4 regions of the Peribacillus sp. R9-11 genome follow, and region 1 is predicted to be linked to each of the others. Evidence: riboswitches for the same ligand, from Rfam matches in the RefSeq annotation. Region 1 holds a riboswitch; each other region holds the start of a gene.
What was found. Region 1 has a riboswitch for S-adenosylmethionine ahead of RE409_RS06105 (methionine biosynthesis PLP-dependent protein). Riboswitches for the same ligand answer to the same signal wherever they lie in the genome.

Region 1 (8,236 bases):
AGAGGTGATAATAATGAAACAAGGAATTCATCCTGATTATCAGCAAGTAGTATTTATGGATACTAACAGTGGTTATAAATTTATTACAGGCTCTACGAAAAAATCTAACGAAACAATTAAGTGGGAAGACGGTCAAACTTATCCTTTATTAAAAATAGAGATTAGTTCAGATACGCATCCTTTTTATACCGGCAAGCAGAAATTTGCTGAAAAAGGCGGACGTGTGGATCGCTTCCTAGAAAAATATAATATGAAGAAATGATGTTAAGGCTATCGAGAAATCGATGGCCTTTATTTTTATTTTGGGAGATGAAAGAACTCGTGGGTAAATTAAGGTTTATAATTTTTTTAGTAATAACGTAGTGAATGCCTCATTTAAAATCCTAATAATAGAAAAAAGGGTTGCTCTAGGCACCCTTTTTTTCTATATATTTTATTTAACTGGAATAGCATGCGCTTTTGCACTTTTTACAAGAGCAGCGTCAAAGTCTTTAATTAAATCATCTGGATTCTCAAGGCCGACAGAGAGGCGAAGCAGGCTGTTGGTGATGCCTCGTTTTTCCCTTTCATCAGCAGGCATGGCAGCATGGGACATTTTTGCCGGGTAGGATAATATCGATTCCACTGCTCCAAGACTAACCGCAAAAACAGGAAGTTCGACAGTATTCACAAATGAGCGGAAAATTCCCTCGCTTTCTAGTTCAAATGATAAAACTGCACCTGCACCAAGGGCCTGTCCTTCCTGGATTGCATGCTGTGGATGATCAGTAAGCCCAGGGTAATACACCTTTTTCACTAATGGCTGCTGTTTTAAGTAGTCTGCAATTTTTTCTGCTCCTTTTTGAGAGTGTTCCATTCGTACAGACAAGGTTTTCAGACCTCTCATAACAAGCCAGGCATCCTGGACACCAAGTACCGCACCAAAGGAGTTTTGAAGGGACCCGAGTCTTTCAGCCAATTCAGGATCTTTTACGACAGCAAGCCCAGCTACGACATCACTGTGTCCGGATAAAAACTTCGTCGCACTATGAAGGACAACATCCGCCCCTAAGTTCAGCGGTTTTTGCAGAGCTGGTGTCAAGAATGTATTGTCGACAAAACTCAATGCCCCGACTTTTTTTGCGATATCACAAACGGCTTTAATATCAGTCACCTTAAGCAATGGATTTGAAGGTGTTTCAATGTATATCGCTCTCGTATTAGGTTGAACGGCCGCTTTAACGCTTTCGAGGTCCGTCATATCAACGAAAGTATGCTCGATGTTGAAGCGGGTCAACACGCTTGTAACCATCCGGAACGTACCGCCATACACATCTTCTGAGATGACGATATGGTCGCCAGCAGAAAGCAGAAGGAATGCTGTTGAAATGGCCGCCATACCTGAAGAAAAGGCAAAGCCGCGAGTACCATCTTCAAGCTCGGCAATGATATCTTCAAGTGCTTCCCGTGTTGGATTTCCGCTCCTGCTGTAATCGTACTTGCCGAATGTATCGATATCAGTTTGATGGAAAGTGGAAGCGTGCTGAATAGGGACGCTCACACCGCCTGTTGTCGGATCGAATTTATGCTGGTTATGAAGTAATTTGGTTTCAAAACTGAAATCATGATTAGTCATCGTAGTGCCTCCCTTTTTACATGTGCAAATGCTTGTTGCAGGTCTTGAATTAAATCGTCGCTGTCCTCGATGCCAACCGAGAAGCGTAGAAGTCGATTACAAACCCCATTAGCAGTTCTAACTTCAAGAGGGATATCGGCATGTGTTTGTGTAGCAGGATAGGTGATGAAGCTTTCAACGCCTCCAAGACTTTCTGCAAATGAAATTAATGAAAGTGATTGTAAAAATGGATTGACCGCTGCTTCGTCAATTATCCGGAAAGAAATCATACCACCTCTGCCGGGATACAGGACGTCCGTTACACATTCATGTTCTGATAAATAATCTACAAGGATTTTGGCGTTCTTTTCATGACGTTCCATCCGCAGTGCCAGGGTTTTCATTCCGCGCATTAACAGCCATGAATCAAATGGACTCAACACCGCTCCTGTTCCATTATGATGGAAGGCAATCGAATCACATAATTCTGCACCTTTAGCCACGATTAGTCCAGCAAGAACATCATTATGACCACCGAGATACTTCGTTGCGCTATGGATTACAATATCGGCTCCAAGCAGGATAGGCTGCTGCAGAAGCGGCGTATAAAAAGTGTTGTCAACAATCAACAGTAAATTAAATTGTTTGGCAAGTGCGGCAACAGCGCTAATATCTGTTTGCTGCATAAGAGGGTTAGTGGGAGTTTCGATAAAGATGGCTTTTGTTTGAGGAGTAATAGCTTTTTCGATATCCTCTAAACAACAAGTGTTTACATAGTCACACTGTAAGCCCCATTTTTTAAAACCTTGTTCTAGCAAACGATATGTACCACCATATAGATCTTCGCTGACTATCCATGCATCACCTGATTTAAATAAGGCTAGTATGGTAGAAATGGCCGCCATTCCTGAACTGCAAGCATATCCTTGGTCACCTCTTTCAAGGTTGGCGATGGATTGTTCCAAAAGTTGACGTGTTGGATTACCTGTCCTTGTGTAATCGAATCCAGTTGATTGGCCAATTCCTTCGTGGCGGAAAGCTGTCGAAAAGTAAACCGGCGGATTGACTGTTCCTGTCGCCGTTTCACTGCGATTACCTAGTTGAGCAAGATATGTTTCTGTTTTATACATAGTTTTCACTGCTCCTTTGTGTTTTATAAAATAAAAAAAAGTCTTCTTTAAGAAGAAGACTTGGTTAAGTATGGACGAGTCATTCTTCTTATCTTCCAAGTTCACAAACTTGTGGAATTAGCACCTTTTCATTGGTTTGAAACAAATGAAGGTTGCTGAGGTGTCATCGGGCCATTCCCTATACCTCTCTCGATAAGAGTTTAGATTATTCAATTTCTTTTGAATTTACTATATATATAAAGTGCTGTCAAGAACATTCTGGGAAAATATTGCTCGATAATTCTTTATTGGTTAATTAGGACTAGCGTTGTCAAAACATGATTGGTCCAATGAAAAACCCCTAAATATTGTGAAAAACGCGATGGTATAAGGTGTTGAGATACTTTAAGAGACTTTGTTTAATTAAATGGATTTTCTGAAATATAGGGAAGGTTTTGTTCTGTTTCTTTGCTTTAAAATAATAAAGTTTGTACAATGTATAGAGAGAAGAATTAATAATATGTCATTATTCATTTCATATACATAAGGTTTTCGGTGGATAGTGCAAACATAGGAGGAGAACACATGGAATACAGAATCGAACGAGATACGATGGGTGAAGTGAAAGTTCCTGCTGATAAGTATTGGGGAGCACAAACCGAGAGAAGCCGTAACAACTTCAAAATTGGTAATGAAAAAATGCCGATTGAATTAGTCCGTGCGTTTGCATATGTAAAGCAAGCGGCAGCTAAAGTGAACTATGACCTTGGTGATCTTTCTGAAGTGAAAAAGAATGCCATCGTTAAAATTTGTGGCGAAATTCTAGAAGGTACACTTGATGAACATTTCCCTCTTGTGGTCTGGCAAACAGGCAGTGGCACGCAAAGTAATATGAATGTGAATGAAGTGGTCGCTAACAAAGGGAATGAATGGTTAAAAGAAAACGGTGAGTCCGAAACCCTTCACCCAAATGATGATGTCAACAAGGCGCAAAGCTCTAATGACACATTCCCAACGGCTATGCATATTGCAGCCTATATGGAAGTTGCTGAAAAATTAGTACCGGCTATTAAAGTACTTCGTGATACTTTTGCAGCAAAAGAAAAAGAATTCTGGGATCTTGTGAAAATTGGACGTACACATCTTCAAGATGCAACACCACTAACTTTAGGCCAAGAAATCTCTGGTTGGAAAGCGATGCTTGATAAAGACTTAGTGATGATTGAAGAAAGCAGTCAAAAACTATTGAATCTAGCACTAGGCGGTACAGCTGTAGGTACTGGGATCAATACGAAAAAAGAGTTTCCAGGACTTTCTGCAAAACAAATAGCGGCGGATACAGGACATTCTTTCGTAACATCGGATAATAAGTTCCATGCATTAACAAGTCATAACGAAATTGTTTACGCTCATGGCGCATTAAAAGCATTAGCAGCGGACTTAATGAAAATTGCGAACGATGTTAGATGGCTGGCAAGCGGCCCAAGAAGCGGAATCGGTGAAATCGCTATTCCTGAAAACGAGCCAGGCAGCTCTATCATGCCAGGTAAAGTAAATCCTACACAAAGTGAAGCGTTGACAATGATTGCGACACAAATTGTTGGTAACGATGCAACAATCGGCTTTGCAGCAAGCCAAGGTAACTTCGAATTGAACGTATTCAAACCAGTTATCATTTATAACTTCCTACAAACTGTTAAATTATTGACAGAAGGCATTCACTCTTTCAACAATAATTGTGCAGTAGGCATCACAGCGAATGAAGATAAAATCAAAGAAAATGTTGACCGTTCTCTTATGCTAGTAACAGCATTGAACCCACATATCGGTTATGAAAAAGCAGCTAAAATTGCCAAAACTGCATTCAAAGACAACTCTACATTAAAAGAAGCAGCGTTGAAATTGGAATTCTTGACTGATGATGAATTTAAAGCATGGGTAGATCCTGCTAACATGGTTAATAAATAATTGCCTATGATCACCCTCCCGCTGTTTTTAGGGAGGGTGTTTTAAGGTGTTAAAATAATAGAATAAACAAATATTGAGTATATAAGTTTCTAGAACAGGAGGGAATACAATGGCTTTATGCCCGCTTTGCAACGGCCTCAGAAAAATTCATGTGAATTGCCCGGAATGTGGCAGTGATCTTGATGATAAAGGGAAATTCATGGATTATGCTGATTCATACAGTGCATACATGGATATAGATACGCTTAAGCAAAACGATGGATACCCGCAATCGCTCCAAAAAGGTCAATGTCCACACATCATGAACTGCTCTAAATGTGGACATGATGAAGTGGTACTTGTGCAGGAATAGATTTTATAGATATAGTAGAGTTCAAGACCTTAGCTGAAATATACGCACAAAGACCCATTCATATGAACGGGTCTTTGTTTTGATATGAAATTTAATTAGAAAGTAACTTCAAGCCATACTCCATTTGTGATTCTCCTTCAGCAAAAATGCGCTGCTCGGACCCTTTATCAAAAAAGTGGGCTTTATTCATGTCGAGAGCAAGTTCAATATTATCGCCTGCTTGGATGATGTTTTTTGCATCGATGCGCGCGACGAAGTCCTGGCCAGCGAATGTCGAGTAGAGCATAATTTCGGCACCCATGAGTTCAGCTACATCGACTTGAGCCGTGAATGTAGTGTTTGGAGACTCCTTGATGTAAGCCCCTTCATTATGGAAATCCTCAGGACGGATGCCAAGGATAATTTCTTTTCCGATATAGCCTTGATCACGCAGCGTATTCATTTTCAATTCGGGTACTTCAAGCGTTTGCTCCCCAATTTTAATGATGCCTTCTTTTAATGTTCCGGTAAAGAAGTTCATAGCTGGTGATCCGATAAAGCCACCCACGAAGACATTCACTGGTTTCTCGTACACGTCTTTTGGTGCGCCGACCTGCTGGATGATACCGTCCTTCATAACAACAAGTCGTGTGGCCATGGTCATTGCTTCTGTTTGATCATGAGTGACATAAATTGTTGTAGTGTCCAGTCGTTTATGTAGTTTTGCGATTTCAGCACGCATTTGAACCCTGAGTTTGGCGTCAAGATTTGATAATGGCTCATCCATTAAAAAAACTTTTGCGTCTCGTACAATTGCACGACCGAGTGCCACACGCTGGCGTTGTCCACCTGAAAGTGCTTTCGGTTTCCTATTTAAAAGGTCTTCTAGACCGAGGATTTTTGCTGCGTCATTGACCCGCTGCTTGATTTCCATTTTTGGCGTTTTACGGAGTTTTAATCCAAATGCCATATTGTCATAGACGGACATATGAGGATATAAGGCGTAGTTCTGGAAAACCATCGCAATATCACGATCTTTCGGTGGGACATCATTGACCCGCTTGCCGTCAATATATAAATCTCCTTGGGAAATGTCTTCAAGTCCCGCAATCATCCGTAAAGTCGTCGATTTTCCGCAACCGGACGGTCCCACGAAAACAATGAATTCTTTATCGGCCACACGAAGGTTAAAATCTTTAACAGCTGTTTCTTTTTTATCATAAACCTTAAATATATGATCTAATACTAACTCTGCCATGAAAATTCCTCCTTTTAAACTCCTAATTACTTGTACCAATAACTATAGTCTAATCTATCAAATTGGAAAAAAGTATAGGCACACTGCACAAAAAAGGATAATAATTCCTTTGTTAACTTTGCAAATAGTAGTTAATCATTCAGCAAAAGAATTAAGTAAGCAGCCAAGGCATGCGGAAAGTTTCTAATATCGAGTCCAGTTTTTTCAGTAAATTTATCTATTCGGTATTGTAGGCTGTTTCGATGTATATAAAGTTGCTTTGCGGCATAGGTTGCATTGGAATTGCACTCAATATACGTTTTTATCGTCTTCATTAGTTCAGTATCATTCATGGTTTTACCGAGTATTTCATTGATATACCAAGTTTTACTCGTTGCAGATTGGTCACTTATCAGTGAGTGAGGAATGATGTCGGCCAAATCAGTCACTTTTAAATCTGGCAAATGCAATTGTGCCAGGTCAAAACACTTATTCTCCTGATTTCTGTGATAAGGGAGTTCTTGGTTTACAGAGTGAAAGCGACCGGTAAACATTCGAGTCTTAACATAAAAATCACTCTCAAGCGTGGTTGAAATAGCAAGCAGTTCATTTTTTGATAACGACTCATCTGTGTCTGTTTCAATTAAAATACCCGCCTTTTCATTTTCCCAGATCAAGACTGAATCAGATGGGACAAATGCGAGGAAGGCATCCTCGAAATGGGAGTGCGAAAAATCAGCATGAGTCAGATTAAAGTGGATAAACCGGACATTCTCCCAGCTTGTTAAAGGCAAGGATGCATTCGGTTCGAATAAAAAAGTATTCCATGGTGTGTGAGGAAACGTGTTAATTTTATTTTGGAAAAATAAAGTAGTAAAGAGTAGTTCCAACAAACGGATTTCCTCGGCCGAAATTTCTGAACGGGGAATACCGATTGTGCTCCCAATAGAGTCTTCAAACCAAATATAAGAAGTAATGTTCTTCGTATCTTGTATATTGGAAAGAGCGTTTGGGAATTTTTGTTTAAGCTTTTCAAGCATCGAGTTCACCTTCTTTCTCACTATCTATCTCATTATAGCGAAAAAGAATAAAGTGGAAAAGAAACAATGGTATTACAAGTTATTAGAAAAACAATAGGACAAGGACATTGATTTTCAAGCTATTTTAATAGTTTTTTTCGAAGTAATGATTCTATACCTAAAATTACACCAATAAACCCAAATGGACGGAGGAAATGGTCGTATTGCTTTTATTATGTAATTTGTGAAAGACACTGTTTTTCAACGTATGATTTTCTTGCAACCTTGCAAACATGATTCCTTATAAATGTCATATTCAAATCAGAAGCGATCAAGTTACCGGCAAAATTACTTTGACCTATGCAGTCAAAGACGAAGGAAGAAGTCGTTCCTTCTTTAATATTATGAGCTATTTTCTCATACCTCTCTGATTTCATAATAAGGATAATTTGATATTTTAATATAATAAATGATTTGCTGGAATTAATGGAATACTCACATGTCTAAGGGATTTAGAACAAAAGTTGGATAGTGTAAGATAAAAACTTATAATATATTCCTGAAAGTTCTAAATATTTAAATATTATCTTGAATCAGTATAACAGAAAGGTTATGATTCGTGATATAAGTGTTATAAAAAAGTGGAGGTGGAAATGTAATTATGAAGACGAAGTGGCTAATATCAGTCATAATCCTATTTGTTTTCATTTTTCCTCAAAATCTAGTTTTTGCTGGGAAGGATAAGAATGAAGGGATCAAAGTAGTACGTGATAATTTTGGAGTACCCCATTTATACGCTAAAAATAAAAAAGATTTATATGAAGCGTATGGATATGTTATGGCAAAGGATCGACTATTTCAGTTGGAAATGTTCCGTCGCGGAAATGAGGGGACCGTTTCAGAAATTTTTGGAGAGGATTATCTTTCAAAAGATGAGCAATCCAGAAGAGATGGATATAGTGATAAAGAAATTAAAAA
Region 2 (8,236 bases), 770 kb from region 1:
CCCCATTATAATTCTCCATCCTTTATCCCTCCTATGAAAGTCCTTTACTTGGCTCCATCATAAACAGTAATTATTAAAAAATTCTTAAGAAATAAAGAATACGGCAAACTTTTTACAAAAAAGATAAAATTAATGTAGATATGACCGAAAAAAGAACAATATTGACTGGTTAATAGCTCTGAGATTTCTTACCCCCCATTACGAAAAAAGATGCCTCAAATAACAAGGCACCTTTTTCATCCATTCTATTTCTTACATAAGCTCATAGACTTCTTTTGTCTTCTTATTCACGCCATACCAACCCCAAGTAGCCTTATGCCCACTTCCCTTACTGTCATTGGCCATTTCAAACACTTGGAATATGTAATCTCCCTTTTCATCTTCACGATCATATTGAATTTGAAGCTGAGGATAGTTTTCCATGTCAGCGTAGTCTTTCACCAGATTTTCCGCCTGAGCTTTCGTCAATGTCTTATCTAAATCCTTGTTACTCTCGTGATTTCCTTTATCAGCTAGCTTCGATGTGGCGGGGGCCTCCACTGGCTCATCCTCTTCTTCTGACTCGGTAACTGGGTTTTCAGACTCATCCCTCGATTGCTCTGCCTCAGTGTCTTCAACTGGCTCAGCACTGGCTTCTCCAGTTTCTGAGGACATTCCAATTGCCTTTTGTACCATGAGTTTACCTTTCTCATAATTTGCCTTATATGCAGCAGCTTCTTCAAAAAACACTTGAGCCGCCTCAAAATCTTGTTCCTCGTATTTCTTCATTCCATCTGCCAAAAGGACGCAAAGTTCCATTAACTCTTTCGTCTCCCCTGTTTGGTCTTCTTTATACGCTAATTCAAATGCCTCATGGGCCTCTAAATAATTTTCCTCTTCCACCTGACTTTTTCCTAGCTCCATGTTGGAATCGTAATTCCTGGTTGTACAGCCTGAAACAATTAATGCCATCATTAAAATAAATATGAGTAATCTCTTCAAAAAGTCACTCCTCACTTTTACTGAATACACATACACTTCCATATTATTCTATAAATCTATCTTACCCGATTTTACAAGAAATATCTGACATCTTTATCTCTATCGATTTATTATGGAGAATGTTCACTTTTATGATTATATTTTTACAAATAGTGGTACATCATAGATAAACGCTTGAAAGGGTGATGAAAAAATGATGCAGGAAAAACAGACCTATCATGTGGATTTGGTCAGCGGCGATGTACTAGGAAAAAAACTTGAGGAAAATCCAAGCTTTACTATACACGCTACAGTCGAAGAACTAGCAGAATTAAAGCAATGCCTAGAGGAACATCGAACAGATGACTTGGAGTCATACGCTCGTTCTCATGTACCTTATCTTCTCTATCATCATGACCGGGCAAATGATAAATACGATGAAGCTATGAAAAAGCTGTACGCCATCATATATAAATTAGGCGATGAAACAGCCCGAAAGCATATTGAAGAAATCGGCATATTGGCAGATAACAAATTCAAAGGCAACGAGGAAATCCAAAACTTTAAATAGGAGAATAATTAAACAGAACCTGAAATATCAAGTTTCTATTTTTTAAAAGAACGAGGATGAAAAAAGCATCTTCGAAAGAAAGTGATTTAACACATGGGGTACATCACGATCAGAGTGTTTGGAGTTTTACAGGAAGAAAATTATGATGGTATTAGTTTTGGAAATGCATAATCCAAAATAAAAATATACCAGAACTGTTGCATTCAATAGGTAACGATTCTGGTATATTTAACGTTTTGCGGATTACTTTACGATGAAAAATAAGGTGTCATTCACACATAAGTCTAGTGTTTTTGCTTATAATAGGTAACCGCTAGCGCTAGGGCAAGTACGGTTCCTTTAACGATGTCCATCGCGTAGTATGGGACAGACATCATAATCAGTCCGTTTTGAAGGATTCCAATCAGGACTGCACCGATGAAGGTTCCGAAGGCATTCGGTTTCCCTGCTCCTAGAACGGATGAACCAATAAATGCTGCTGCAACAGCATCCATTAAGTAAGGAGACCCGGAATTGATTTCGGATGTCATGACACGGGAAGCAAGGACAATTCCCCCGATTGCGGCAAAGAGAGCCGAAAGGAGATAGGCCAGTACTTTGTATTTATTTACCGAAATTCCAGAAAGTCTGGCAGCTTCCTTATTTCCCCCAATAATGTACATATAACCACCGTGCTTGGTATAAGTCAAAAAGATATGGGTAGCTATCACAATGACTGCCATGATCAGAATAATCCAAGGGACCTGTCCAATCTTAGCGAAAAATGGGCTGATCAGTCCTTCAGCGAACGTTCCATCAGGCATGACCATATTTTGTGAAACCGTTGCTCCTTTTGTATAGGTAAGAGCAATCCCTTGGATGATGAACATGGTCGCTAATGTCATAAGCATGTCAGGAATTCTCAATTTTACAATCATGAATGAATTTAATGCTCCTACTACAAGCGACGCACCGATTGCAGCTAATATGGCAATCAGGGTATCCTGCGAAAACCAAACAAACATCGAAATGACGATCGCATTAGCCAATGATGCTACAGAACCAACGGATAGGTCAAAACCATCCACAGTTAAGGATATCGTAATTCCAATCGCAATAATGGTCACGATTGAAATAGAACGCAGAATGTTAATTAGATTATTAGCTTGAATGAAAGATGGATTTGAAACGGCAAATATCCCAACCAAAATGATAATCGTCAAGATTGTGCCGTATTTATAGAAAAAGTCGAATAAGTCTACTTTTTTCTTCGCTTTTGTTGTCTGTGTGAGAACAGGAATCGGTGTACTCATCCTATTTGCCTCCTGTTGAGTAGAATAGTAGTTCTTCTTCATTGGTTTTGCTTGTCTCTAATTCGATGACTGTCTTTCCACCATATAACACATAAGTTCGATTAGTAATACCGATGATTTCAGACAACTCAGATGATGCATATATAATTGCCTTCCCATTTCTGGCAAGTTGGGCAATCAATTCGAATATGTCCTTCTTGGCCCCTACATCGACGCCTTTTGTAGGTTCATCAAATATGTATACATCTGCATCAGCAATCAGCCACTTTCCGATAGCGACCTTTTGTTGATTACCACCTGACAAGTTTTCAACCTTAGCTTCCTCTGAAGGGGTTTTAATACCAAGACTCGTAATAATTTCCTTCGCTTTTTTCTTTTCCGCCTTACGATCTACAAAGCTGAATATCTTGCTGAATTTTCCGACACTTGCTGCAGTCAAGTTCGTTGCAACTGATTCCTGAACAAGAATGCCTTCTTTCCTGCGTTCTTCCGGTACAAGTGCTAGACCACTTTTTACTGCATGATACGGTGTTTTCAATGAAAGCTTTCTACCATTCATCACGACTTCCCCTGTTGTGATAGCAGTATGACCGAATAGGGTTTTACACAGCTCTGTTTTCCCTGCTCCAACCAATCCTGCCAAACCAACAATCTCTCCTGCTTTTAGATGAAGGCTAACATTTTTAACTTTTTCGGCATCTGACAGTCCCTTCACTTCCAGAACAACTTCACCAATCGCAGCATTTACAACAGGGAACTGTTCATCCATTGTTTTCCCAAGCATTCCCTCGACCACTTCGTTTTGGGTAATATCCGCTACTTCTCGACATGCAACACTTTTCCCATTCCTCATAATCGTAATTTCTTCACAAATTTCAAAAATCTCTGGAAGACGATGGGAAATAAAAATGATGCCAACGCCTCTTTGCTTTAATTCATTTACAATTCGAAATAGTTCTGACGTCTCCGTATAACTTAACGGAGCAGTTGGTTCGTCGAGGATCAGGAATTTGCATTCCGTCGAGACTGCTCTTGCAATCAGAACCATCTGTTTTTCAGCCAAGGTAAGATCTCTCACCAGCTTTTTCGAAGAGACACCAATTTTCATCTCTGCCAGGATATAAGTGGCTTTTCTATGCAACTCTTTCCAATGGACCATCTGTTTTTTGCCCATGTTTTGCACCGTATCATTCAACATTACATTTTCCCCAACAGTTAAATAAGGAATGAGTGCCGTATCTACTTCCTGATAAACAATTTGAATACCTTGTTCCTGTGCAGCCTTCGGTGAACGGATATCCTGCTTCTTTCCATCCAGAAAAATTTCACCTGTATAATGGGCATGAGCGCCCGATAAGACCTTCATTAGCGTAGATTTCCCTGCTCCGTTTGCGCCGACCACTGCATGTGCTGTCCCTGATTGTACTGAAAAATCAACTTCACTAAGCGCCTTTACTCCCGGAAATCCAATCGATATCTTTTTCATTTCTAGTTGTGTGCTCATGCCCATTCCCCCTATTAAACAGACACTCTCTTCACTAGAAAGAGAGTGTCTAATGACTCTGTTTTTTACTTTTTATAATGATCTTTCAATACTTTCATCCATTCTTCTTCAAATTCCGTTGATACTCCCCATCCTTCGACAATACCGGACAAGTTGGCCATGTTGACCGCTTCTTTTGAAGCTTGAATCTGCTCTTGTGAAATAAGTGAAGCTTCTAAGTCATATGTTTGCGGTGTTTCTTCACCCGCTAATTTTTTTGCCAAAATCCTCATATTCACTGCACCAATCAATTTCGGATCGACAGCTGCCGTGTAAGACCAAGAGCTGCCTTTCGCTTGAATCTCTTGAAGATCAGCATTAGATACGTCGATTCCGTATATCTTCACTTCATCGCGGCCAGCTTCTTTAATCGCACGAGCCGCTCCAATTGCGAATGCATCCCATGTTGCGAAAATCGCATCTAGTTTGCCTTTGGGATATTTATTCAACATTGCGGCTACCGCATTTTGTGTCTGAACCGAAGTATCTGCAGATGCTACTCCGAATCTTTCGACTTCTTTAATCCCAGGATTTTCTTTTAATTTTCCCTGATACACCGCATTTCTTCTCACCATTGGTGGGAAACCATCTACCCAAAGGTATGCGATCGCTGCTTCACCTTTTTGTTCTTCTATCAATTTATCAAAAGCCAGAGTTGCCAATGCTTCATCATCCTGTGAAGTTAAGGTCACACCGTCAATTTTAGATAAGTCGCTAATAGAGTCGAATGTAACAACGCTCTTTCCTGCATCAACCAACTTTTGAACGTCATTCACTGTTGCTGCATCATCACCATGGGAGATAATATAGCCGTCATAATCTTCTTGTAAAGCCTGGGCGATTGCATCATGGAATTTAGCCGTATCGCCATTTGCTGTATACGTATCCACTTGAAAACCTAATGCTTCTCCTTCTTCCTTCGCTCCAGCTAAATATTGAGCCGTATGATCATCTCCGCCAATCTTACGAATGACTTTGATTTTGGCACCTTCCCCTTTTGCAAATCGTTCTGGAACATTTTTAAAAGATACTTTTTCATCCTTCTTTGATTCTGTTGAACTTTGTCCTGAAGAGCAGCCCGTTAAAAGCAAAGCCGAAGCTATGACCGAAACGAAAACCCTTTTAAAAATTGACTTCCTCATTTTAGTTCCCCCTTCTTTTCACTCATTAATCTTATCAATTAGGTTGGTGTAAATCCCAAAATAAAAACCTCTCTAGAATAGAGAGGTTTAATCAGCTGATTTGCAGACTTGTCCCTCTCTTATCTGTCAAAACATTTCTGTTTTGCAGGATTTAGCACCAATTCCTAATGGAACGGTTGCTGGGCATCTTAGGGCCAGTCCCTCCGCCACTCTTGATAAGAGAATATAATGTGTTACGTTTTTCGTAATTACCACTTTATAGGGATATAGTCGTAAAGTCAATAGATTTTTGAATATTTAAAATGTTTCTTATTACACTTATTTTCTTTGTAGCTTAGCCAGACGCTTTTTCTCGATCTTTTCAAGTCTTTCTAACTGACGTAGTTTCACTTCAAATAGAGTAATCGGGTCACGGTATACTTCCGGATTTTCTCTCATATGCTCCAGTGCTGCCTGATGATCTTTGATTTCAGTCTGTGTTTGTTCTATCGTTTTTTGAAGTAAGGCAAATGAACTGCGATAGAAAAGTGAGATATCTCTATCCAAAGATTTTTCAAACAATCCGAATTGTGTAAGGAAACGGTCACTGATCATCTCTGCAACATCCTGGTAGTCTTCACTTTCTAGGTACTTCTTATACCGGTTGTACATATTAGCTTTATTTTGCGGAATCGCTCCAAACAACTTCCCTGCCCCTTTAAGCAGCAATTGCGATGGGGTCCGGCGTAGTAAAATATTAACGTCTTCAATGCGGATACTGCTTGTCATCCGATCCGCATCACGGCGCCAATCATCCAAAACTCTAAAGTCTCCCGCAAGTGTAATTCGCTCTTCTTTGTACAATTCATTGAACCCTGTGCTCATCTCATCCATAAACTGTTGAATTTGTGTAAATTCCAACTGAGATGTAGCAATCCAGTCTTGAAGAGAACGGTAATATTGCGGCATAATCTTGTCTGAAATATATGCCTGAATCTGCTCATTCATTTCATCGTTCAACTGTATATGAACTTGGCTGAAATCGCTACTTTCCGTTAATGATTTAGAACATTCTCTTAGTAATTCAGGGATTCTTGAAGAAAGCTGTTTTTTCACTTCTTCTTTAATTGAACGATACGACCTTATGATATTTTCACTTTTTTCTTTTTCCAAATCTGCCAGTTGATTGACGGCTCCATTCAATTTGACTTCCATCTGCTCATTCCAAGAAATTGAGTGCTCGCATTTCCGCTCATTAGCTGCCCGTTTTTCTAGCAGGTAAGATAACGTTTTGCGAATGAATGCAAGAATCTTCTCAGATCTTCTTTCCTTCCAATTATCAGCTTGATAATTCGAATCAAGGAAGGATGAAAGGTCCTGTAACTGCTGTTTGCTGTCATAAAGTTTGGAGAACGCAAATACTTTTGCGTTCGGGAAATACGCATTCACTTTATCCCATGTTTCATCTTCCATCCGGACTGCCACTTGGTCACTGTAAATCGTATCCATCTTATTTAGTAAGAAATGAATCGGAAGTTTCGGTGCCATCATTTGAATTTCCAATAACAAATCTCGTTCACTACCGGTGAAAGGCGCTCGTGCATCGAGAACAAACATCAATCCATCGCTGCCCTGTAAATACCCTTGGAAATCAGAGTCTACACTTTTTTCCCCATTGAACCCTGGTGTATCAAGTAAACGCAGGCGATTATTTTTTAGGTAGTCACTAATAAGGGTCACGTCGACAATGGTTCCGCGCTGACGGCGTGTTTCATCCAATTCAGTTAACTCACCAACGACTTTGTGATCTGTATCTGTAATTTCATAGATTTCCAGATTATCTCCATCTTTGACACTGACAAGGGACGAATGGTCCTCGGCAGCAATACTCTCTCCAGCAAGCGACTGAATAAAGGATGTTTTGCCATTGCCTGTGCTTCCGACAAGAAGAAGATTGAAATTTTCGGTATCCTTAAGTCCGTCTACCATCCATTTCAGTTTATTGCCAACTGTTAAGTTATTCTCTTCAGCCCACTGAATAATGGAATTGAACAGTTTTTCGCCCGCTTCCAATCCGCCTCCCAATTTAGGCGATTTTGCTAACAGACTTTCTGCATCCTGAACAACCAGTGCATTAATTGTATCAGGGAAAATTTCATTCCATGACAGAACGGAAGCCGCTGCAAATAACGAAAGCTCTCCATCCGCGATTTTCAACCAATTTTCCAACAATCTCGGCACAACAGGACTCAAATCTTTGATTAAGTGTGTTCCTTCAAGCAAACCGGCATAAGCATCCCGGTAATAGACAGAAAGCTCATCCCATACATCACCTGGATGTAATTCGATGCCATCTATCAAATTATTAATGACTCTAAGCCATTCAAAGTAGGAATCTGTATATTTATAATTTTTCCAAAGTGCAACCGTCATTTTTTCAAAGCGATCCTGATCAAGGTTGTATAACGCCTCGAGAACATTTGAGAAATAATCCGGAGCCATCGATTGAGCAACACCTTGCTGGATATACGTTTTCAGCACATCAAACCAAATCATTGATTCCGTACGGATACTTTCATTCGCGGCTAAAACTACAGCACTGTTCCAATCCTTTTGTTCTTCAAAAAAGGAGCGTGCAATTGCGGTGACATTTGGGTAATCAGGTTGAAAATCGACTGCTTCCTTAACAACTTTAGATGCCAAATCATTTCTTGATTCTACTATGTAAAGAGAGAACAGCTGTAGAAGG
Region 3 (8,236 bases), 2.0 Mb from region 1:
ATTTATCGTTTAGATTAGTCAGTTTATAAAGAAAGGACCAAGCAAGTTTCGCTTGGTCCTTTTGTTTTCTATTTATTAAGATTAAGCAGTCGGACCGCCAAGTTCTTCAATTTCACTTGGAACGTTTCCGAATTTTTTAAAGTTTGCACGGAATTGAGCAGCAAGAGCTGTTGCTGTTTGTTTATATGCAGCAGGATCTGCCCAAGTCTTGATTGGTTGAAGCACTTCGTCAGGAACACCAGGAACATGAAGTGGAATATCCAAACCGAAGATATCGTCTTTGATAGTCTCGATGTTTGCTAATTCGCCTTCAAGTGCTGCTTGTACCATTGCACGAGTGTAAGCAAGTTTCATACGGCTACCAGTTCCGTATGCACCGCCAGTCCATCCAGTGTTGACAAGGTATACTTTTGCGCTATGCTCGTCAATTTTATCTCCAAGCATTTCAGCATAGCGTGTAGCAGGAAGAGGTAAGAATGGTGAACCGAAGCATGTTGAGAATGTAGCTTCTGGTGAAGTTACGCCTCTTTCAGTACCAGCCAATTTACTTGTGTACCCACTTAGGAAATGGAACATTGCTTGTTCTTTAGAAAGTTTGCTGATTGGAGGCAGTACGCCTGAAGCATCAGCAGTTAAGAAAATGATTGTATTTGGGTGTCCTGCGATACTTGGGTTCACGATGTTATCAATCGCTTGCATTTGGTATGCAGCACGAGTGTTTTCTGTTAATGAACTATCATCGTAGTTTGCTTCACGTGTTTCCGGATCAACAACTACGTTTTCCAATACGGCACCGAAACGGATGGCATCGAAAATTTGCGGTTCTTTTTCACGTGAAAGGTTAATTGTTTTTGCATAGCAGCCGCCTTCGATGTTGAATACACCGTTAGAAGACCAGCCGTGCTCGTCATCACCAATCAGTTTGCGATTAGTGTCTGCAGATAAAGTTGTTTTACCAGTACCAGACAGTCCGAAGAATAAAGCGACATCTCCTTCACGTCCTACGTTAGCAGAGCAATGCATTGGAAGGATTCCAGCCTCTGGAAGTAGGTAGTTCATGATTGAGAAGATCGATTTTTTCATTTCACCTGCATATTCCGTTCCACCGATTAAGATAGTACGGCGTTCAAATGAAACGATGATGAATGTTTCGGATTGAGTTCCGTCCACTTCTGGATCTGCTTTGAAATTAGGTGCAGAAAGAATCGTGAATTCTGATTCGTGACCTCTTAGTTCTTCTTCATTTGGACGGATGAACAAAGTGTGAGCGAAAAGATTATGCCAAGCATATTCATTTACAACTTGGATAGGAAGACGTGATGTTTCGTCCGCGCCAGCAAAACCTTTGAAAACAAAGATCTCTTCTTTTGCTTTTAGGTAGTCAACTACTTTATTATATAGTTTATTGAATACTTCTTCAGAGATTGGTTGGTTTACGGAACCCCAATCTACTTTGTCTTTCACAGAAGCTTCGTCTACGATATATTTATCTTTAGGTGAACGGCCAGTATATTTGCCTGTTTCAGCTTTTACTGCGCCAGTTGATGTCAGAACGCCTTCGTTTCTGCTTAATACTTTTTCAACCAATTGGGGAACTGAAAGTTGAGTTTGTACATTATTTCCTGCCAATAATTGGTGTAACTCATTAGAAACATCTACAGAATTCATATATGAGGTACCTTCCTTTGTTTTAAGTTTTTATATTACAATTAGTATAACACATTCACTTAAATAGTCTATACTATTTATTTTTTTTTGTGATATTTTTTATATGGTTTCCTTAATCATTTTTTAAAATGCGTTATGAACCGAGTTCGGGTTCCTGCATATACTTGAATGGAGGAATCTGAACTGGGTGGTGTAATTAGGAAGAAAGCCCATTATCAAGATTAGAATCTTGATCGAATGGGTCTCGTTTCAGGAATATAAAAAAGGTTTTATTCTTTTAATTAATAGGAAGAAATTAAGAAAAGAACAACTTGCTATTACATCAAAAGGCAAAATCCTAAAAAGTTATTATGCGGTTCGAAGTCAGATTTTTCAAGTTCTTTTATCTATGGTAATTTTCTACATTTTCGTTTGTTTTCTACATCGAAAATCCAATAATGACAGAGGATTAGCACATTTTTTATCGTGAAAGCTGTGATGGGGAAAAATGTTCTTTTTCGAAAAGCATTGACAGATTCCGACCAAATACGATAATATCTTAAATTGTACGGATTCTCTTATCCCGAGTTGGTGGAGGGACAGGCCCTTTGAAACCCAGCAACCTGCCATATTGAACTTGACTCCAAGATCAATCGCCGAAAATAAAGCGATAGTTCTTCAAGGAATAGTGGTGATGGTGCTAACCTGAGCAAGGTAAAAAACCCTTGAACGATAAGAGTGAAAGGATAGATGACAGAATTTTAAACCTTTCCTCATTTGCCAGGGAAGGTTTTTGTGTTTTTTAGTAATTCTGTGTCTATAGTTGAAGCTAATAAGGGAAAACGAGTTCCGTAAAAAAATCAGGCTTTTGCCTACAACATACTAACTTCCGAGGAGGAAATATGATGTCAAAGAAACGTCTATTTACTTCTGAATCTGTTACAGAGGGCCATCCGGACAAGATTTGTGATCAGATTTCAGATTCCATTTTAGATGCTATCCTTGCTAAGGATGCAAATGCACGTGTTGCGTGTGAAACAAGTGTAACAACAGGTCTTGTACTTGTTGCTGGTGAAATTACAACGTCCGCTTATGTGGATATTCCACGTATCGTTCGTGATACGATTGCAGGAATTGGTTACACACGTGCGAAATACGGTTTCGATGCTGAAACTTGTGCCGTATTGAGTTCTATTGATGAGCAATCTGCTGATATCGCAGCTGGCGTAGACAAAGCGTTGGAAGCTCGTGAAGGAAATATGTCAGATGAAGAAATCGATGCAATCGGTGCAGGGGACCAAGGGCTTATGTTCGGTTTTGCTTGCAATGAAACAGAAGAGCTTATGCCACTTCCGATTTCATTAGCTCATAAACTTTCATTCCGCTTGTCTCAAGTTCGTAAAGATGAAACGCTTGCTTACTTACGTCCTGATGGTAAAACACAGGTAACCGTGGAGTATGATGAAAATAATCAACCTGTAAGAGTTGACACAATTGTTATTTCAACACAACATGATCCAGAAGTAACTCTTGAGCAAATTCAAGCTGACTTAAAAGAACATGTGATTAAAGCAGTTGTACCAGCTGAATTAATCGATGCTGGGACTAAGTACTTCATTAACCCAACTGGCCGTTTTGTAATTGGCGGACCTCAAGGGGATGCTGGTCTTACTGGACGTAAAATCATCGTTGATACGTACGGCGGATACGCTCGTCACGGTGGCGGTGCATTCTCCGGTAAAGATGCTACAAAAGTTGACCGTTCTGCGGCATACGCTGCTCGTTACGTTGCGAAAAACATCGTAGCTGCTGGCCTTGCTGACAAAGCGGAAGTACAATTGGCATACGCAATTGGTGTGGCAGAGCCTGTATCAATCTCGATTGATACATTCGGAACAGGAACAGTAAGCGAAGAAGTACTAGTTGATCTAGTACGCGCTAACTTCGACCTGCGTCCAGCTGGTATCATCAAAATGCTTGATCTTCGTCGCCCAATCTACAAACAAACAGCTGCTTACGGACACTTTGGCCGTACAGATGTTGATCTTCCTTGGGAACGCACAGATAAAGCTGAAATTTTAAAAGCACAAGCGTAATCAAATAAAAGTAAAAGGTGCCTCGCAACTAGCGAGGCACCTTTTTCAATTGTGAAATGGATTAAATTTGTCGACTAAGGGAATAATTCAAGAAATCCTATTTAAACCAGCCATTTAGTTTTTTTTACTCGTGAATTATGTAGTTTTTTACTCGTGAATTTTAGTTTTACTCGTGAGTTTTAGTTTTTACTCGTGAGTTATGCAAGTTTACTCGTGAGTTTACATGAATTATTTAATGCGTTCTGCATGTTTATAGTATTGTCCTTTTTCAGCATATTCTCGGACGATACGTTCCATATCCTTGCGATCTTCATCGTTAATTTCGCGTACGACTTTAGCTGGACGGCCGAATGCCAATGTGTTTGGTGGTATGACTTTGCCTTGGGGAACAAGACTTCCAGCACCGATAAAAGCTCCTTCCCCGATCTCTGCTGCATCAAGTACAATCGACCCCATGCCGATTAGAGCTCCTTTACGAACTTTGCAGCTATGTAAAATAACCTGATGGCCGATGGTTACTTCGTCCTCAATAATTAATGGATTATTTGGACTTTGGTGAAGAACGCTGTTATCTTGTACACTTACTTTATTACCGATTATTGTAGGGGCTACGTCGCCACGTATAACGGTATTAAACCAGATTGACGTTTCGTCGCCGATTTTCACATCACCTGTCACGACTGCATTTTCAGCAATATAAGCGCTTTCAGAGATTTCAGGTTCTTTACCTTTAAATGGATAAATAATCATTTTTAATCATTTCCTTTCCGAAGTAGATGTTTTTATGTATTATTTTAATATACCGTATGTAAATAGACTTGGCTATTTATAATAAAAATGTAGAACTTGTTAGACTTCCTTTTTGTCGAAAATCATGAATATGGTTATAATTTATATATATTATTTTTCAGCTATCATTGATCGTATACAACAAGAGAAAAGTGAAAGGGGGATTTCGAATGTGGAAATGGGAGACAGAAGGAGACGCAAAAGGCGTCATTGTCATCATTCATGGGGCAATGGAGCATCACGGCCGATATAAGTGGGTAACACAAATGTGGCTTTCAGCCGGATATCATGTTGTCATGGGCGACCTTCCTGGGCAGGGGATGACAACTCGCGCCTACCGGGGACATATCGATTCCTTTGACGAATATTTAGACGAAGTAAAAAGCTGGATAGAAGATGCCTTCGAATATTCGCTGCCAGTCTTTTTGCTTGGACACAGCATGGGTGGTTTGATTTCAATACGCTTACTTCAGGAAGAAGAGTGGGATATTGCAGGGGTGATTTTATCTTCACCATGTCTGGGCCTCGTGACGAAGCCCCGCAAGTTCTTAACAGCCATTTCGCATGGTTTGAACCTCGTGATGCCTAAGTTCAGAGTCGATTCCGGCTTAACTCCTGAAATGGCTACGAGAAGTTCTGAAGTCCGTGAATCAGATAAAAATGATACATTATACATTACAAAGGTTTCGATTCGCTGGTATCGTGAGCTTGCACAGGCTATGAAGGATGCATTTGAAGAGATTCCTGAATTTCAGGATGTGCCTCTTTTGTTGATGCAAGGCGGAGATGACCGAATCGTGAATAAAAAGGCGGTTCGTGAGTGGTTTAATTATAACTTGGCTAGTGAAAAACAATACAAAGAATGGCCAAAACTGTATCACGAAATCTTCAACGAACCAGAGCGGGATGACGTATTCCAATACGCATTGAGTTTTGTTGAAAATCGTTTAAAAATATTAGGGTATGTTGTTTGAAGGTACATACTGCTGGATAAATATAAAAAGCTGCTGAAGCGATTATCAGCAGCTTTTTTGTTTTATCCAGCGTTTGTAAGTAATTCGTTCGACTTAATGACGGGTGCCCAATAAGTAACCGGATACATAAATTGGTTCAAGTGTGTAAGCTCTTTTTTATTGGATAAGGCAGCAGACAAAAGGTAAATTGATTTGAAGCTTAAGTCATTCGCGAATAGGTCTAAGAGGGTCGCCTTCATATTCATGATCTCTTCATTTCCTTGAGTGGAAATCACTAAATCGAGTTGAGGCAGGAATTTATCAAAATGATTTTCAAACTGTTTCAGGTCTTCTACCGTTGTTTGTTTCTCTGTTAATGAGTTAAGGGAGCTGACAAATTCTCCATATTCCTCACTTGTGTCTCGTTTGATTTTTTCAGTCAATATATCTGTCAGTATTGCAGTCGACAAATGTTCCATTTTTCTGCACCTACTTATCTGTTTTTAATCATTATAATAGTTATAGACTAAAAATTCAAAAAGTTCTGTTTGGTAATATTTTAAGATGATTTGTTTGCAATAAGAATAGTATCCCTTTAACAAGGGGATGAATATATCTCAACTTATCTAAGGGGAAAGGTGTTCAAAGTAAATGTAATCTAGAGCGAATTTAGTAATGACTGCTTTTTTTGTTCATTCTTATCAGGAAGTTTGCTTTAACAAAGAGGAAAAAAATCATATTTTTTGGTAATAGTCACTGGCTTGCCCTGTAACATGTGTACTATTGCTTACTCATAACACATGGGAATGATTTTTTCGATGAATATGAAAAACACCGTTTTAATGAACGGTGTTAATTGTGGTTATCTCTTTTCAATTGCCACTATGAATGGCGGATTATTGGTTTGATTAATGAAGTCATATTTCAGGACATGGGCTTTTTGCTGAGGGAGATCCTGAACATAGTGTAATAATGCGTCCCGTTCCGTAGCACCTTCTGGATGACCGTGATAGATGACGAGGATGATGATACCTTCGGGAGCCATCATTTCGAAAAGCTGTTCAATTGCAGATATCGTTGTATTAGCTTGGGTGACTATTGATTTGTCTCCACCAGGAAGGTAGCCCAGGTTAAAAATAGCTCCAGTAATATTCCCAAAATGTTCTTTGCTGATGTATTTGTTCATCTGCTCGTGTCCGTCATGAACAAGAGTGCAGCGTTCATGCATACTTTCAGCCTTCAGTTTAGCTGCTGTGATTTGAATGGCATCTTCTTGGATGTCAAAACTATAGACATGCCCTTTTTCACCAGTTAGTCCTGCAAGAAAGACAGTGTCAAAGCCGTTGCCCATAGTGCCGTCAACGGTAATGTCCCCGGGTTGAACTGCTTTTTCAAGCAGAAGTTTTGCGAATGGCAAAATGCGATCCAGCTTCATCGTGATGGTACCTCCATATGATAATTTTTCCCCTGCCAGCTGTTGCGGCGTTTCAATTCGGCATCAATAGCATTCAATACATCCCATTTATTGACGCTCCACATCGGGCCAATCATCAAATCAATCGGACCGTCTCCAGTTATGCGGTGAACGATCATTTCAGGAGGGATTATTTCCAACTGATCACAAACAAGATTGACATAATCGTCTCGGTCAAGAAATTCAAGCTGGCCCTTTTCATATTGCTTGACCATGGGCGTCCCTTTTAATAGATGAAGTAAGTGAATCTTAATGCCCTGCACATCTAGTTTCGCGACTTCACGAGCTGTTTCCATCATCATTTCGTAGTCTTCTTGAGGAAGGCCATTAATGATGTGGGAGCAAACTCGAATGCCATGTTTGCGCAGTTTATCAACGCCTTCTTTGTAGCAATCAAAATCATGAGCACGGTTGATCATCGTGGCGGTTTTTTCATGAACGGTCTGCAGGCCAAGCTCCACCCAGAGGTAAGTGCGCTCGTTCAGTTCCGCTAAATATTCGACTACATCATCTGGCAGACAGTCCGGCCGTGTTGCAATGGAGAGGCCGACGACACCCTCTTGAGTCAGTACGCTTTCGTATTTTTCACGAAGCCCTGCCACGGGTGCATGCGTATTCGTGAACGCTTGGAAATAGGCCATATACTTTCCGTCTTTCCATTTATGATGCATTCGTTCACTGACTTTCTTAAACTGGACGTCGAGCGGCTCAACGCGGTTACCTGCAAAGTCTCCCGATCCAGAGACACTGCAGAAGCTACAGCCTCCATGTGCGACGGTGCCATCACGGTTCGGACAGTCAAAACCGCCGTCTAGAGCAACCTTAAAAACTTTATGTCCAAAGTGATTGCGTAAGTGATAATTCCAAGTATGATATCGTTTGTTATCCGATGCATATATAAACGGGTTTGCTTGATTCAAGTCAGCAACCTCCTAAGAATAATAAAGCGCAACATATATTATACAACATTCTGGCAGCTAGGTCTTTTTTCTAAAAATAAGCGTATAATGTATACTTGAAGGTTAAACATTGGCTACTAATGCCAGTATATCTAGTGAATGATAAATCCAATCGGGAGCTGATGGACATGACTGGTCAAGTTGAAGAAGCAATTAATCAAATGAAAAAGAAATTAGCCGAAAATAATCAGGTGATCGAAGTAAATGAAGATGGGTTTATATATAAAGCCACTTGTACCTTCAATTCACCTGCCTCGGACGAACAAATTCATTCCTTTGAACAGAAAACTGGATTGCTGCTGCCCGATGATTATAAAG
Region 4 (8,236 bases), 1.8 Mb from region 1:
ACATCGCTGACTTTGCCATCTTCAATCTTCATCGTTAAACGAATCCGATCGCCGCAAGTTGGATTATTCATATCGATTGTCATGCTACCATCTTCTAGCATACCCTTATTACGTGGTTTCTTATAATGATCCATAATGACTTGACGGTAAAGTGTATCTAAGTTATCAAAAGACATTACTGAAATACTCCTTCGTTTTAACAAGCCCGGACACAAGCTTATCAATATCTTCTTCCGTGTTGTAGAGATAGAAACTTGCTCTTGCTGTCGATGATACGTCAAGCCATTTCATTAATGGCTGTGCGCAGTGATGACCGGCACGGACAGCAATTCCATCTGCATCAAGAACGGTAGCGACGTCATGTGGATGAACGTCATTAATATTAAAGGTTATTACACCCGCACGCTTTTCTGCATCTTTAGGACCGTAAATAGTCAGTCCTTCAACTGCAGACATTTTCTCCATTGCATAAGCTGCAAGTTTATGTTCATGCCGTTCAATATTATCCAAGCCGATTTCTTCTAAGAAATCAATTGCAGCCCCAAGGCCAACGGCGCCGGCAATGATTGGGGTACCACCTTCGAATTTCCACGGGAGTTCTTTCCATGTAGACTCATACAAACCTACAAAATCAATCATCTCTCCGCCAAATTCAATCGGCTCCATTTTTTCAAGAAGTTCTTTTTTACCATATAAAACGCCGATACCTGTTGGACCGACCATTTTATGACCTGAGAAGGCAAAGAAATCACAATCCAAATCACGAACATCCACTTTTAGATGCGGAGTGCTTTGTGCCCCATCCACAACCATGACAGCATGGTGTTCATGGGCAATTTTTGCGATTTCCTTCACAGGGTTGATAACACCAAGCACATTGGAAACCTGCATAATGGAAACGATTTTCGTTGCATCTGTAATTGTAGCCCTCACATCATCAAGGGAAATCGTTCCATCCTCTTGAAGCGGAATATATTTCAGTACAGCACCTTTTTCTTTAGCCAACTGCTGCCACGGAATAATATTACTGTGATGCTCCATGTAAGAGATAACAATTTCGTCGCCCTCTTTTACATTTGCTCCACCGTAACTTCTTGCTACAGTATTTAAAGAAGTTGTTGTTCCTCTTGTAAAAATGATTTCTTCTGTAGAAGAAGCATTAATGAATTTACGCACCTTTTCACGTGCACCTTCATACGCATCCGTAGCTTTTGTTCCAAGTGTATGCACCCCGCGGTGAACATTCGAGTTGTATCCGCGGTAATATTGCTCAATCGCTTCAATCACTGCAGCCGGTTTTTGAGAGGTTGCAGCACTATCTAAATAAACTAATGGCTGACCATTGACTTCTTGATCTAATATCGGAAAAAGCTTACGAATTTCGTATGGGTTCATTACTGTACTTTCCTTTCAATGACCGCTACTAATTGTTTTTTAACTCCTTCAATTGGAAGCTGGTTAACAACAGGGGCCAAGAATCCGTGAATGACAAGTCTTTCTGCTTCTTTTTTAGTAATACCACGACTCATTAAATAATAAAGTTGAAGCGGGTCAACACGTCCGACAGAAGCTGCATGCCCAGCCGTTACATCATCTTCATCAATTAAAAGGATTGGATTGGCGTCTCCGCGTGCTTTTTCACTTAACATCAGTACGCGTGACTCTTGTTCAGCATTGGCCTTTGTAGCACCATACTCAATTTTCCCAATTCCATTAAAAATGGAGGATGCGCCGTCTTTCATAACACCGTGCTTAAGGATATAGCCCTCAGAGCGTTTGCCATAATGAATAATGGCTGTCGTAAAGTTTTGTTTTTGTTCCCCGCGGCCGACTACAACGGTTTTAGTATCACCGTGAGAGCCATCGCCCATTAGATATGTTGTGTTATCTGAAATCGTATTTCCATCGTTCATTAGGCCAAGTGCCCACTCAATACGAGCGTCACGTGCTGCAACTCCACGGCGGTTAACATATGTCGTAAAACCTTTCGAAAGGGTATCAACAGCTCCATATTCCACTTTGGCATTCGCATTTGCAAATACTTCAGTTACGATATTAGCAATACCTTCGTTAGACTCAAGGCTTGAGAAGTAGTTCTCTACATATGTTACAGAGCTATTATCTTCTGCCACGATTAAAACGTGGTTGAAAAGTGTAGTTTCAGGGTTATCCAACAAAAATACTGCTTGAATTGGATCTTTGATCTCTACATTTTTTGGAACATAAAGGAATGCACCACCGTTAACTAATGCAGCATGTAATGCTGTTAAACGGTGCTCATCTATTTTAACTCCGTCCTTCATGAAATATTTTTGTACGAGCTCAGCATGGTCACGAGCCGCTGTAAAAATATCCGTGAAAATAACGCCTTGTTCTTTTATTTTTGCTGACAAATTAATATGTGCCGGCGTATTATTGCGTTGAATGTATAAGTTTTCATTTCCTTCAATGATGGATTTAATTTCTTCCGGAAGCTCATCTAAAGAGGCAAAAGTTTCACTTTCAACTGTATGAGTCTTGAAAGAAGTAAAATTCCATTTATCGATTTTTGTTTTATCCGGCTTTGGCATTGGGAGCTTTTCTAATTCAGAAAACGCTTGAATTCGAAGCTCAGATAGCCAAGCTGGCTCATTATTTTTAGTTGAATAAGAGCTTATGTCCTCTTGTTCAAACGGTAATTTCGTTTCTGTAGTCATTGCAAATCCTCCTACTTACGCTTCTTCGCCAACAGTTTCGTCTTCAATGCCCAATTCTTGTTTGATCCAATCATAACCTTCTGCTTCTAAACGTGCAGCTAGTTCAGGCCCGCCTGATTTTACAACACGGCCTTGCATCATTACATGTACGTAATCAGGAGTGATGTAATTTAATAGACGTTGGTAGTGAGTGATGATTAAACATCCAAAGTCTTCTCCGCGCATTTCGTTGATTCCTTTTGAAACGACTTTAAGAGCATCGATATCTAGCCCAGAGTCAATTTCATCTAAAATAGCGATTTTTGGCTGAATCATCATTAATTGAAGAATCTCGTTACGTTTTTTCTCTCCGCCTGAGAATCCTTCATTTAAATAACGTTGCGCCATATCTTCATCCATTTCAAGGAATGCCATTTTTTCGTCCATTTTACGGATGAATTTCATCAATGAAATTTCATCGCCTTCTTCACGACGTGCATTGATAGAAGAACGTAAGAAGTCAGCATTTGTAACACCACTGATTTCGCTTGGATATTGCATAGCAAGGAAAAGACCAACACGAGCGCGCTCGTCAACTTCCATTTCCAATACGTCTTCACCATCGAATGTGATGCTGCCGCTTGTTACTTCATATTTAGGGTGACCCATAATTGCTGAAGATAAAGTGGATTTACCAGTTCCATTTGGTCCCATGATTGCATGGATTTCTCCGCCTTTTACTTCAAGGTTAACCCCTTTTAAAATCTCTTTACCCTCAATTGATACGTGAAGATCTTTAACCGTTAATGTAGAAGCTGACATAATAATACCTCCGTGAACTAATTCCTATTTTATTACCAGAAAGTAAAAACTACTTTCTTTACTATTTATTTTTCATAAAAGCATTCTCACTTTATTCTCATTCCAATTTTATAACAAATCCAATTTGGAATCAACTAATATAGATAGGGGTTTCCACTTCTTTCATGATGAAAACCTGTCCTATTGTTACAAACCCTACTGTTATAGGCTATTTACAGCAAATAGAGCCTTATTTTAGCTTTTCTTATTTAAAACTTATTATTCAACAAACCTTCGTTCTTATTAATATATGTCTAAAAAATCTTAATTGGAAGGTACATATTACCTTTGTTAAAGAAAAAAAGGTCTGCTAGGTGCTATGTAAGTTAATCTAATAAGGAAACCCTTATTTTCTAGACCACTTATCATTTTACCTCTACAGACCGATCTTTTAAAGACTCTTTTATATGCTTAACCGTGAATTTTACGTTGTAGGTCAATGACCATTTTGTTGCACTTTTCATGTTCCTTATCTCGTTCTTTCTCAACCTCGATACGGAGGTCTAAATTTCTGCTGTACTCATTATAGCCAATCCCATGTGATAACTGCATCGCTTTTTCCATTTCGCTTGTTACATTTAAATCTAAAGTATTGATAGTGAACCATCCTTTCAAATTTGTGAATTACTTTATTACTCTATTAATTCTATACCCTGTGTTTTCATCTTTAAACAAAAAACGACCTGAAGATTTCCAGGTCGTTCTTTACCATAAATTATTTAGTTGGTACGACTGCACCTTTGTATTCCTTTAGAATAAAATCTTGAATTTCTTTAGAATGTAATACTTCTACTAGCGTTTTGATTTCTTCTTTATTTTCATCACCTTTGTTAACAGCAATAACGTTCACATATGGTGATTCAGAGTCTTCAATAGCAATTGAATCTTTAAGCGGATTCAATCCAGCGTCAATCGCATAGTTAGAGTTGATTAGAACGGCATCCCCTTCGCCACTCTCATAAATTTTCGGAAGTAAAGCTGCTTCATAATTAGCATCAAATTTAAGTTTTTTCTTATTTTCAACAATGTCTTTTGTTGTAGCTGTCGTTTTATCGATGCCTTCTTTTAATGTAATCAGGCCATTTTTTTCTAATAGAGATAACGCACGTCCGTGGTCAGCAACAGAGCTGCTCATAATAATTGTTGCGCCTTCCGGAAGTTTATCAATGCTTTTATATTTTTTTGAATATAGAGCAATCGGCTCGATATGAATTCCACCAGCATTAACGAAGTCATATCCATTTTCTTTAATTTGCCCCTCTAAATATGGAATGTGTTGAAAGTAGTTAGCATCCAATTCTTTATCGTTTAAAGCCTTATTCGGTAAAACATAATCTTGGAACCGTTTAATTTCCAACTCAATTCCTTTTTCTTCAAGAAGAGGTTTAGCTTTTTCAAGAATCTCAGCATGCGGAACATTGGATGCACCTACAACTAATTTTTTCGTTTCCTTTTCTGTATCGCTGCCGCTGTTGTCCTTATCGGTTCCACAAGCAGCAAGAGCAATCGATAAAACAAGTACTAATGCAAATCCTAAAAACTTTTTCATCCTATTCATCTCCCTTTATCTTTTGTCTAATTTAGATGTAATCACATCTCCAATAATTTGAATAATGAAGACGATAATTAGTATAACAATCGTCGCTACAAGTGTAACGTCATTGTGAGTCCTTTGATAGCCGTCTAGATAGGCCAGATTACCAAGCCCGCCTGCACCGATAACCCCTGCCATTGCGGTATACCCAACCAATGCAATCGATGTTACCGTAATCCCTGAAATTAATGCTGGCATCGATTCTGGAAGAAGTACCTTCCAAATGATCGTGCTCGTTTTCGCTCCCATTGATTTAGCCGCTTCAATTACACCTTTATCGATTTCACGGAGGCCGATTTCAACCATACGTGCATAAAATGGTGCCGCCCCGATAATAAGGGCTGGTAAAGCAGCATCCTCACCGATCATAGAACCGACAAGCAATTTTGTGAAAGGTATGAGCAACACAATTAAAATAAGGAATGGAATGGAACGGAAAATATTAACGATAGCACTCATGGTCGTGTTAATTACCCGATTTTCCCACAAGTTACCTTTCCCTGTTAAAAACAGGACTAGCCCTAATAGTATGCCTATAAAAAAGGTTGCTAGTACTGAGATACTAGTCATATAAAGTGTTTCTTTTGTTGCTTCAATAATGTCTTCCCAATATACATTCGGTAATAATTCTTCAAGCATGAGTAATCACCTCCACGCCTACATGCTGTGCTTTAATGAATTCGATTGCGCGGAGCATTTCATCCTCATTGCCATCAAGGTGGATAAATAACGTTCCATATGAACCACTTCTAGTTTGAGATATTTTTCCTTGAACGATATTGACATCCAACTCAAAGTTACGTACCAGCCTAGTAATTAACGGACTCTCTGCATGATCTCCTACGAACGTCAATTGAATTACTTTTCCTGCTGGATAGCGTTCCAGCAAGTGTTCCATTGTTTCTTTTGTTTCTTCAGGCTCTGTTACCTGTTGAACGAAACGCTTCGTCATTTGTTCTTTCGGATTCTTGAAGACTTCCAGGACAGGTCCTTGTTCAACTACTTGACCACTTTCCATTACTGCAACGCGGTGACAAATTTTACGGATGACGTGCATTTCATGTGTAATCAAAACAATCGTTAGACCAAGACGCTTATTGATGTCCACAAGCAATTCAAGTATTGAATCGGTTGTCTGCGGGTCTAAAGCAGACGTCGCTTCATCGCACAGTAGCACCTTAGGATTGTTAGCAAGAGCCCTAGCAATCCCGACCCTTTGTTTTTGCCCTCCGCTTAATTGCGAAGGATATGCCTTTTCTCTTCCTTCAAGCCCAACTAACTTAATTAATTCATTCACACGCTTGATACGCTCATTTTTCGAAACCCCTGCAATTTCTAGAGGAAACGATATATTCTCCTGAACGGTTCTAGACCATAATAAATTAAAATGTTGAAAGATCATGCTGATTTCTTGTCGAGCTTTACGTAGCTTAGCACCTTTGATTTTGGAAATTTCTTTATCAGCCACCACAACGGATCCTTCTGTTGGTGTTTCCAATCCATTAAGCATCCTGATCAAAGTACTTTTCCCTGCTCCGCTGTAGCCAATAATACCGAAAATCTCGCCTTTATTTATTTCAACATTAACATTATTTACAGCCTTAATCGTGTCACTGCTTCCTTTTCCTGTTCGGAATAGCTTACTAACTTTTGTCAATGTAATCATTAATACTCACCTCTTTTATCCAATAAAACCTATGAACTTAGTTGATTTATCTTCATTATCAGCCTGTAAATATGATTTAAAACCGTTTTTCAATATTGCTATACATGTAAAGGTTTTCCCAAACTAAATAGAAAAAACCTTTCTGCATGAGCAGAAAGGCAGGTGAAAAAGCAGGCCTTTCTCTCATCTTCCAAAGCGATTAAACTTTGTGTGAATTGGCACCTTTCCAAGGAAATTTCCTTGTCGGTTGCCGGGTTTCATCGGGCACATCCCTCCACCTCTCTTGATAAGAGCTAATATATAGAATATTTGTACATCATTAAGTTCTTTAGTATGGAGAAATTTTATCATAGATAAAAAAGGAGCGCAATGTATAATATTTCTAGGAAAGAATGAACAGGTCTTTTTTATTAAACAGTTTTAGAAGTTAAGGAGACAATATTCGTCGCTTTTTCAATTGCCTGCTCTAAATCTTCTATTAAATCCTCTACGTTTTCAATACCAATCGATATGCGCACTTGATCAGCACTTACACCCGCTTTTGCTAAACCTACATCATTCAATTGTTGATGGGTCGTACTAGCAGGGTGGATAATTAAACTTTTAGCATCCCCTACGTTGGCTACATGCGACCATAACTCTACCGAATTGATAAGTTTTGCTCCAGCTTCGCGTCCACCTTGAATTCCAAAAGTCACAACAGATCCTGCTCCCTTAGGCAAATATTTATCCGCCAGCGCTTTATCAGGGTGACTTCCATTACTAGGGTGCGAAACCCAGTTCACAGCAGGATGATTTTCCAAATATTGAATAACAGACTTAGTATTCGAAAGATGCTCTTTCATTCTCACATGCAACGTTTCTAGCCCCAGCGTAAACTGGAACGCGCTTTGAGCACTTAACGTCGGCCCTAAATCACGAAGTAATTGCACACGAGCTTTTGTGATAAAGGCAGCAGGGCCGACTGCTTCAGAGTATACAATCCCATCGTAGCTTGGATCCGGTTCCGTAAAGCCAGGGTAGTTTGGTGAGTTCCAGTCGAATTTGCCCCCATCCACGATGATGCCTCCTAAGGTGGTTCCATTTCCCAAGAGCCATTTTGTAGCAGAGTGGATGACAATATCCGCTCCAAAATCAATTGGCCGGCAAAGGTATGGGGTAGCAAAGGTATTATCGATAATGAGTGGTATGCCCGCATTGTGAGCAATGTCCGCTACAGCCTCAATATCAAGAATCCTTAGACTTGGATTTCCAATTGTTTCCGCAAATATAGCCTTCGTTCTAGGCGTGATGGCTTTTTTGAAATTTTCAGGGTCATCAGGAGAGACGAACTTCACTTTTATCCCATATTTAGGAAGAGTATTTTCAAAAAGATTATACGTACCGCCATATAATGTAGAAGCGGACACTATTTCATCTCCTGCACCAGCAATATTTAGG

Region 2: linked by a shared signal. The riboswitch ahead of RE409_RS02460 (sugar ABC transporter substrate-binding protein) and the one ahead of RE409_RS06105 (methionine biosynthesis PLP-dependent protein) in region 1 are both predicted to bind S-adenosylmethionine.
Region 3: linked by a shared signal. The riboswitch ahead of metK (methionine adenosyltransferase) and the one ahead of RE409_RS06105 (methionine biosynthesis PLP-dependent protein) in region 1 are both predicted to bind S-adenosylmethionine.
Region 4: linked by a shared signal. The riboswitch ahead of RE409_RS25455 (methionine ABC transporter ATP-binding protein) and the one ahead of RE409_RS06105 (methionine biosynthesis PLP-dependent protein) in region 1 are both predicted to bind S-adenosylmethionine.

Annotation. Positions count from the first base shown of each region.
Region 1 is NZ_CP133763.1:1,271,186-1,279,421, forward strand. It holds gene RE409_RS06095 (type B 50S ribosomal protein L31) at 14-262, shown strand; gene metC (cystathionine beta-lyase) at 434-1,615, opposite strand; gene RE409_RS06105 (methionine biosynthesis PLP-dependent protein) at 1,612-2,724, opposite strand; SAM riboswitch class I at 2,810-2,923, opposite strand; gene fumC (class II fumarate hydratase) at 3,289-4,671, shown strand; gene RE409_RS06115 (hypothetical protein) at 4,781-5,023, shown strand; gene RE409_RS06120 (ABC transporter ATP-binding protein) at 5,115-6,260, opposite strand; gene RE409_RS06125 (PucR family transcriptional regulator) at 6,392-7,279, opposite strand; gene RE409_RS06130 (hypothetical protein) at 7,492-7,695, opposite strand; gene RE409_RS06135 (penicillin acylase family protein) at 7,920-8,236, shown strand, end outside.
Region 2 is NZ_CP133763.1:505,391-513,626, reverse strand. It holds gene RE409_RS02485 (S1C family serine protease) at 1-19, opposite strand, end outside; gene RE409_RS02480 (COG3014 family protein) at 253-981, opposite strand; gene RE409_RS02475 (hydrolase) at 1,175-1,531, shown strand; gene RE409_RS02470 (ABC transporter permease) at 1,816-2,823, opposite strand; gene RE409_RS02465 (sugar ABC transporter ATP-binding protein) at 2,825-4,327, opposite strand; gene RE409_RS02460 (sugar ABC transporter substrate-binding protein) at 4,393-5,508, opposite strand; SAM riboswitch class I at 5,625-5,730, opposite strand; gene RE409_RS02455 (GTPase domain-containing protein) at 5,827-8,236, opposite strand, start outside.
Region 3 is NZ_CP133763.1:4,998,432-5,006,667, reverse strand. It holds gene pckA (phosphoenolpyruvate carboxykinase (ATP)) at 82-1,668, opposite strand; SAM riboswitch class I at 2,223-2,386, shown strand; gene metK (methionine adenosyltransferase) at 2,550-3,743, shown strand; gene RE409_RS24220 (gamma carbonic anhydrase) at 3,972-4,490, opposite strand; gene RE409_RS24215 (alpha/beta hydrolase) at 4,703-5,506, shown strand; gene RE409_RS24210 (hypothetical protein) at 5,569-5,964, opposite strand; gene RE409_RS24205 (tRNA 5-(aminomethyl)-2-thiouridylate-methyltransferase MnmM) at 6,348-6,920, opposite strand; gene RE409_RS24200 (tRNA modification radical SAM protein MnmL/YtqA) at 6,917-7,879, opposite strand; gene RE409_RS24195 (SMI1/KNR4 family protein) at 7,975-8,236, shown strand, end outside.
Region 4 is NZ_CP133763.1:5,214,864-5,223,099, forward strand. It holds gene sufU (Fe-S cluster assembly sulfur transfer protein SufU) at 1-176, opposite strand, end outside; gene RE409_RS25425 (cysteine desulfurase) at 166-1,395, opposite strand; gene sufD (Fe-S cluster assembly protein SufD) at 1,395-2,696, opposite strand; gene sufC (Fe-S cluster assembly ATPase SufC) at 2,712-3,497, opposite strand; gene RE409_RS25440 (YuzK family famiily protein) at 3,948-4,151, opposite strand; gene RE409_RS25445 (MetQ/NlpA family ABC transporter substrate-binding protein) at 4,252-5,085, opposite strand; gene RE409_RS25450 (methionine ABC transporter permease) at 5,101-5,769, opposite strand; gene RE409_RS25455 (methionine ABC transporter ATP-binding protein) at 5,762-6,796, opposite strand; SAM riboswitch class I at 6,977-7,089, opposite strand; gene RE409_RS25460 (O-acetylhomoserine aminocarboxypropyltransferase/cysteine synthase family protein) at 7,207-8,236, opposite strand, start outside.